Bradyrhizobium diazoefficiens: one gene and its partner. The protein of the gene in region 1 interacts with the protein of each later gene in a pairwise test. Links are inferred from orthologs where the notes say so. Each region holds a gene or a part of one and is shown in the gene's direction. Other genes may lie near its edges.

Evidence for each region. Proteins that work in one complex are often made in the same cells at the same time.
Region 2: the proteins of grpE (region 1) and JJB99_RS17680 interact in binary tests that used the Escherichia coli proteins (3 or more experiments, as listed by UniProt). The link is inferred for Bradyrhizobium diazoefficiens from one-to-one orthologs.

The regions. Positions count from the first base shown.
Region 1 is NZ_CP067100.1:269,323-272,501, reverse strand. What follows is about bases 94-2,815. They hold grpE (nucleotide exchange factor GrpE), read left to right. Parts: upstream 94-1,006; coding sequence 1,007-1,624; downstream 1,625-2,815. Other genes in these bases: JJB99_RS01205 (hypothetical protein), read right to left, coding at 2,780-2,815; pncA (bifunctional nicotinamidase/pyrazinamidase), read right to left, coding at 1,761-2,483; hrcA (heat-inducible transcriptional repressor HrcA), read left to right, coding at 94-910. Outside these bases: more of hrcA, read left to right, coding at 1-93; more of JJB99_RS01205, read right to left, coding at 2,816-3,179. UniProt on the Escherichia coli protein: Participates actively in the response to hyperosmotic and heat shock by preventing the aggregation of stress-denatured proteins, in association with DnaK and GrpE. It is the nucleotide exchange factor for DnaK and may function as a thermosensor.
Region 2 is NZ_CP067100.1:3,733,536-3,736,887, forward strand. Bases 380-3,274 are described here. They hold JJB99_RS17680 (Nramp family divalent metal transporter), read left to right. Parts: upstream 380-1,098; coding sequence 1,099-2,451; downstream 2,452-3,274. Other genes in these bases: JJB99_RS17675 (MFS transporter), read right to left, coding at 380-931; JJB99_RS17685 (hypothetical protein), read right to left, coding at 2,452-2,841; JJB99_RS17690 (arginyltransferase), read right to left, coding at 2,908-3,274. In the rest of the region: more of JJB99_RS17675, read right to left, coding at 1-379; more of JJB99_RS17690, read right to left, coding at 3,275-3,352. UniProt on the Escherichia coli protein: H(+)-stimulated, divalent metal cation uptake system. Involved in manganese and iron uptake. Can also transport cadmium, cobalt, zinc and to a lesser extent nickel and copper. Involved in response to reactive oxygen.

The DNA.
Region 1 (3,179 bases):
CAACGTGATGGCCGATCTGGAACAGCTCGGCCTGATCTATGCTCCGCACACCTCCGCCGGCCGGCTGCCGACGGAACTCGGCCTGCGTTTCTTTGTCGATGCCCTGATGCAGGTCGGGGATCTCACCGAGGCCGAACGGCAGTCGATCCAGAGCCAGCTTCCCTCCGTCGGCCAGGCGCAGTCGGTCGAGGCGGCGCTGGACCAGGCCTTGACGCGGCTGTCGGGCCTCACCCGCGCCGCGGCCGTGGTGTTGACGCCGAAATCCAATGCCCGGCTGAAACACATCGAATTCGTCCGCCTGGAACCGGAGAAGGCGCTGGTGATCCTGGTCGGCGAGGACGGCCAGGTCGAAAACCGCGTGTTGTCCCTGCCCCCCGGAGTTCCCTCGTCGGCGATCACCGAGGCCGGCAATTTCCTCAATGCGCGCATCCGCGGCCGGACGCTGGCCGAAGCGCGGCTCGAGCTCGAGACCGCGCTTGCGGAGGCCCGCGCCGAGCTCGATCAGCTGACGCAGAAGGTGATCTCGGCGGGTATTGCGAGCTGGTCCGGCGGCGAGAACGAGGACCGCCAGCTGATCGTGCGCGGCCATGCCAATCTGCTCGAGGATCTGCACGCGCTGGAGGATCTGGAGCGGGTCCGTCTGCTATTCGACGATCTCGAGACCAAGCGCGGCGTGATCGACCTGCTCGGCCGGGCCGAGACCGCCGAGGGCGTGCGCATCTTCATCGGCAGTGAGAACAAATTGTTCTCCTTGTCGGGCTCCTCCACGATCATCTCGCCCTATCGGGACGCGGCCGGCCACATCGTCGGCGTTTTGGGCGTAATCGGGCCGACGCGGCTGAATTATGCCCGCGTGATCCCGACCGTGGACTATGCCGCCCGCATCGTCAGCCGCCTTTTGGGAGGCTGACCGGCATTTGCGCCGATCACGGGCGCTTGATTTTCGCACGCTTAGGCACGATATCCGGGCCAACAATCCCTGCAAACGAGTTCGAGATTAGAGCCGATGACCGATCGAGACCGGCAACCCGAAGACACGACCGCGCCGACCGGCGAGCCCGTGGTGTCAAAGCCCTACATCATGCCCGACGATCCCGAGCCCGGCTCGGTCGAGACACTGCAGAAGGAAGCCGCTGAGGCGCGTGACCGCATGCTGCGGACGCTGGCCGAGATGGAGAATTTGCGCAAGCGCACGACCAAGGAGGTCGCCGACGCCCGCCTCTACGGCATCACCGGCTTTGCCCGCGACGTGCTCGACATCGCCGACAATCTCCAGCGCGCGCTCGATGCCGTTCCGGCCGAGGCCCGTGCCGCGGCCGATCCCGGCCTGATCTCGCTGATCGAGGGCGTCGAGCTCACCGAGCGTTCGCTGCTCAACGCGCTGGAAAAGCACGGCGTGAAGAAGTTCGATCCGCTGGGCCAGAAATTCGACCCGAACTTTCAGCAGGCGATGTTCGAAGTGCCCGATGCGTCGGTGCCTGCGGGCACCGTGGTGCAGGTCATGCAGGCCGGTTACACCATCGGCGAGCGCGTGCTGCGCCCGGCTCTGGTTGGGGTCGCCAAGGGCGGCGCGAAGGCTGCGCCGGCCGCGAACAACAACGAGTCGAGCGGCGCGCCGAACTGATTCACCCTCATGATGAGGAAGCGCGTGAGCGCCGTCTCGAACCATGCGGGCCCGGCTGCAGCGGGCCTTCATCCTTCGAGACGCGTGCGAAGAAGCGCGCTCCTCGGGATGAGGGTCCGATAGTAGTTCACGCCGCCTACGCGCTCACCGCGATATCGCCCGACTGAATCCGCTTCACGCCGGCCTTGGCCATGTCGGCCCAGGCCTTTGCCAGCGAGCCCTGATTGTCGATGCCGCGGCAGGCGTCCTCCACGACATAGACTTCAAAGCCCGCTTTGCGCGCGTCGAGCGCGGTCCAGGCGACGCAGAAATCAGTCGCAAGCCCGGCGACAAAGACGCGCTTGATCTTCCGCCCCTTCAGGTAGCCGGCAAGTCCGGTCGAGGTCTTGCCGTCGGCTTCGAGGAAGGCCGAGTAGCTGTCGACGTCCTTGTGAAAGCCCTTGCGGATGATGAGCTCGGCATGGGGAATCGCGAGGTCCTTCGACAGCCCGGCGCCATCGGTGCCCTGCACGCAATGGTCCGGCCACAGCACCTGCTTGCCGTAGGGAAGGTCTATGGTCTCGAACGGCTTCTTGCCCGCGTGGACCGACGCAAACGAGATGTGGCCGGGCGTGTGCCAGTCCTGTGTCATCACCACATTCGCAAAGCCTTTCGCGATCCTGTTGATGACGGGCACCACCTGCTCGCCCTCCTTCACCGCGAGGCTGCCGCCCGGCAGGAAGCAGTTTTGCACGTCGATCACGAGCAGCGCGGAGGCGTCGTCCGGCTTGATCGAGGCGGCGGCGAAGAGTGCAGTCGGAGCGAGGGTTGCAACCGCCGTCGTCCCCAGCATGGTCAAGACTTGTCGCCGATCCAGCATCGTTCGTCTCCCCTTGTGATGATCCAACGGGAGCGAAGCCTAGTTCCGCGCGCGAGCGAACTGAAGCCCGAAAATGCAGCCGGCTTTGGTGAGCGGTTGGGCTCTTGGCCCCAACATCACCGTCGTCCCGGACAAGCGCGCCCTCAGGGCGCGCGCCGATCCGGGACCCATACCCCCAGGGAGATGTTCGGCGAAGAGTCTTCGTGGGTACTGCGACCGACTGCAACGGCGAGATCACGCGGTATGGATCCCCGCCTTCGCGGGGATGACACCGAGTGTGTTGTGCCCGCCTTCGCCTACCCCTTCGGCTGAATCCCGTCGCGGACGGCGCGGAAGCGGGTGAAGGCGGCCGGCCACTGGTCGCGCGGGGCGCTGGCGATGATGCGCAGCGAGGTGCCGCCGCTCGAGAAACGGATCCACTGCACCACGGTCACCGGGGTCTTGTCCTTGCCGCTGACGCCGTCGATCCGGGTCTCAAAACCCTGCTGGCCGTTGATGCGGATCGGCTCGGACATGGTGAGGCGGGACTCGCGCACGCCAGGGATCTGGAGCGCGGCCTCCTGGGCGAAGCGGGCGCGGTCGTCGGCGGCTTGTGGGGTGGCACCGATCAGCCCGAGGATCATGAACGGCTTCGACTCGTAGCCGGTGCTCTCGTCGCCGTCGGCGAGGATGATGCTGGCGCCCGGCGCCAGCGTG
Region 2 (3,352 bases), 3.5 Mb from region 1 along the record:
GCCAGGGCGAGGGGACCAGCACAGTCAGCGCCATCACCACCGCCGCAACGAAGCCCGTGATCGGACCGAGGCCGACCACGGTGCCGAACGCGATGCGCTGCATCACGCGCGTAGCAAACAGCGCGCCGATCACCATGCCGACGCCGTACATCGTGAGCACGGTACCGACGCCCGCGGCGGTCAGGCCGAGATGGCGTACGGCGTAGGGCACGAACACGGCGATCTGCAGGAACCAGCCGGTGTTGAAGATGAACTGGGTGATGAACACCGGCCGCAGCAGGGGATGGTGAAACACGAAGGCCGCGCCCTCGCGGATATCCTGCAATGGATGCCGCCGTGGCGAGGGGGCGCGCGAAGGCTCGTAGATGCCGGAGAGCAATACGACCGCGATCGCCGAGAGCGCCGCGGCAAAGCCGAAGGCCGGGCTCGCGCCCCACCATCCTACCAGCGCGCCGCCGAGCGCAGGGCCGCTGGCGAAGGCGACGGTGCGCGCAAGCTCGATGCGCGCGTTGGCCGCCGGCAACAGTTCCGCGCCGACCAGCGACGGCACCAGCGCCGGCGCGGCCACGCTGTAGACGACGGTGCCGCACACCGCCGCAAAGCCGAGCAGCGCCAGCAGCGGCAGATTGAGCGCGCCGAGCGCGAGCAGCAGCACGATCGCCGCAAGCGCCACCGCGCGGAGTGCCTCGGCACCCGCCATCAGCGAGCGGCGCGAGATGCGGTCGGCGAGCAGCCCGGCCGGAATGGCGAACAGGACGAAGGGCAAAGTCAGGGCGGTCTGGAGCAGGCCGGTCCGGCCTTCGGCGACGCCCAGCGTCAGCACCGCGACGATCGGGGCCGCCGCCAGCGCGATCTGCTCGGCCGACTGCGCGGCGAGGTTGGACCAGGCAAGGCGATTGAAGGTATCGGGGAGGCGAGGTGAATTTGGCATGGCTCATGTCCTGCACAGACGATCTGCGTCAGTATCGACTCCGAGGACCGACTAACCCACCCGCTTCCCGACAGAGCGGAGGCAAACGCGGCCAGACCGGGAACCGGCGCGGCTAGATGCAGTTGCAAATGAGTTGCAATAAGCTCTGACTTCGGTATTGTGCCAGCATGGATGCCCGATCGCCCGACATGACCTCCGAGGCCACCGGCTGGCGCGCTGATGCGCCCACCACGAAGAGCCTCGCCGAGGTGAATGCCACGGTCGCCATCCCCACGGCGGGAGTGTGGTGGCGGCGGCTGCTCGCCTTCGTCGGCCCGGGCTACCTGGTCTCGGTCGGCTACATGGACCCCGGCAATTGGGCGACCGACCTCGCCGGCGGGTCGAAGTTCGGCTACACGCTGCTCTCGGTCATCCTGCTCTCCAACTTGATGGCGATCCTGCTGCAATCGCTGGCAGCACGGCTCGGCATCGTCACCGACCGCGACCTCGCGCAGGCCTGCCGCGCGACCTATTCGCCGGCGGTGAATTTCCTGCTCTGGCTCGCCTGTGAAGCTGCAATCATCGCCTGCGATCTCGCCGAGGTCATCGGCACCGCGATCGCACTAAAGCTGCTGTTCGGCATTCCCCTGATCGGCGGCGCGCTGCTCGCCGCGCTCGATGCCTTCCTGCTGCTGCTCCTGATGAACCGCGGCTTCCGTTTCCTCGAAGCTTTCGTCATGGCGCTGCTCGCGGTGATCGCGGTGTGCTTCGCGGTGCAGATCGTGGCCGCTGCGCCGCCGGTCGCGGAGGTGCTGCGCGGCTTCGTGCCGAAGACCGAGATCTTCACCAATCCGGAAATGCTCTACATCGCGATCGGCATCATCGGCGCGACCGTGATGCCGCACAATCTCTATCTGCACTCCTCGATCGTGCAGACGCGCGCCTATGAGCGCAACGATGAGGGCCGGCGCGAAGCGATCAAATGGGCGACGACGGACTCGACCGTCGCCCTGATGCTGGCGCTGTTCATCAATGCCGCGATCCTCGTTGTTGCTGCGGCGACGTTCCACAAGAGTGGCCATTCGGATGTCGCCGAGATCGGCCAGGCCTTCGAGCTGCTCTCGCCGTTGCTGGGTCTCGGCATCGCCTCGACGCTGTTCGCAGTGGCGCTGCTCGCCTCCGGCCTCAATTCGACGGTGACGGCAACACTCGCCGGCCAGATCGTGATGGAAGGCTTTCTTGATCTACGCCTGCCGAGCTGGGCGCGCCGCCTGCTCACGCGCGGCATCGCCATCGTTCCGGTGATCGTCGTCACCGCGATCTATGGCGAGCGCGGCACGGCCGACCTTCTGGTGTTCAGCCAGGTCGTACTCTCGATGCAGCTGCCTTTCGCCGTGATCCCGCTGGTCCGCTTCGTCTCCGACCGCCGCAAGATGGGCAAGTTTGCAATCCCGCCCTACGTTGCCGCGACTGCATGGATCGTCGCGGGCATCATCGTGATTTTGAACGTGAAGCTGCTGGTGGATACGCTGGTCGGGTGATCAGCGCAGACGCCGAGGCTTCTGACGAGTTGTTGGAGGCCCGTCTGGTTGGGATACCCGACGCCGCGGTTCGTATGGACTGGATGGATTCACGTCGAGGTCGACGACCTTCACACATCTCTGGCGCTCGCGATGGCTCGAGCCAGCATGCCATTTGCCGGTGCGGAGTTCGACATTGCTCATGCCTGCCACATCGAGGCACTTCCACTCCCCTTCGGGCGGCAGGCCTGTGCGGGAGCTACCGGCGAACTGAAAGGCCAGCGTGCGTTCCTGGCCGTTGGTATGGCCCAAGATTGCCGGACAAATCGCGCGCGGGTGCCCTTGATAGAAACAGAGCACCTGTTGGCGCTCGATCATGGCCTGCGCGATCAAATCATAGTTGCTCGACAAGGAAGCCTCTACCGCCCGTCCATTTTCCTAGGGACAATTGCCAGCTTATGACCCTTTGCGCATCGATCAGTCCTGTGGCTCGGACGCGGCATCGCCCTGCGCGTCGACACGCAGCCAGCCCGACGGCGCGAGGCGCTGCTGCGGCAGGAAGCGGGCCTTGTAGTCCATCTTCTTGGAGCCCTCGATCCAGTAGCCGAGATAGACGTAGGGCAGGCCCTGGCGGCGGGCGCGGGCGATGTGATCGAGGATCATGAAAGTGCCCATCGAGCGGCTGACCTGGCTCGGCTCGAAGAACGAATAGACCATCGACAGGCCGTCGCTGAGCACGTCGGTGAGCGCCACCGCGATCAGCTCCTCGCCGCGGCCGGTGAGGCCGCTGTCGGGGCCGCGCTTGCGGTACTCGATGATGCGGGTCTCGACATGGCTGTCCTCGACCATCATGGCGTAGTCGAGCACGGTCATGTCGGCCATGCCGCCATGGCGGTGACGGGCGTCGAGATAGGCGCGGAAC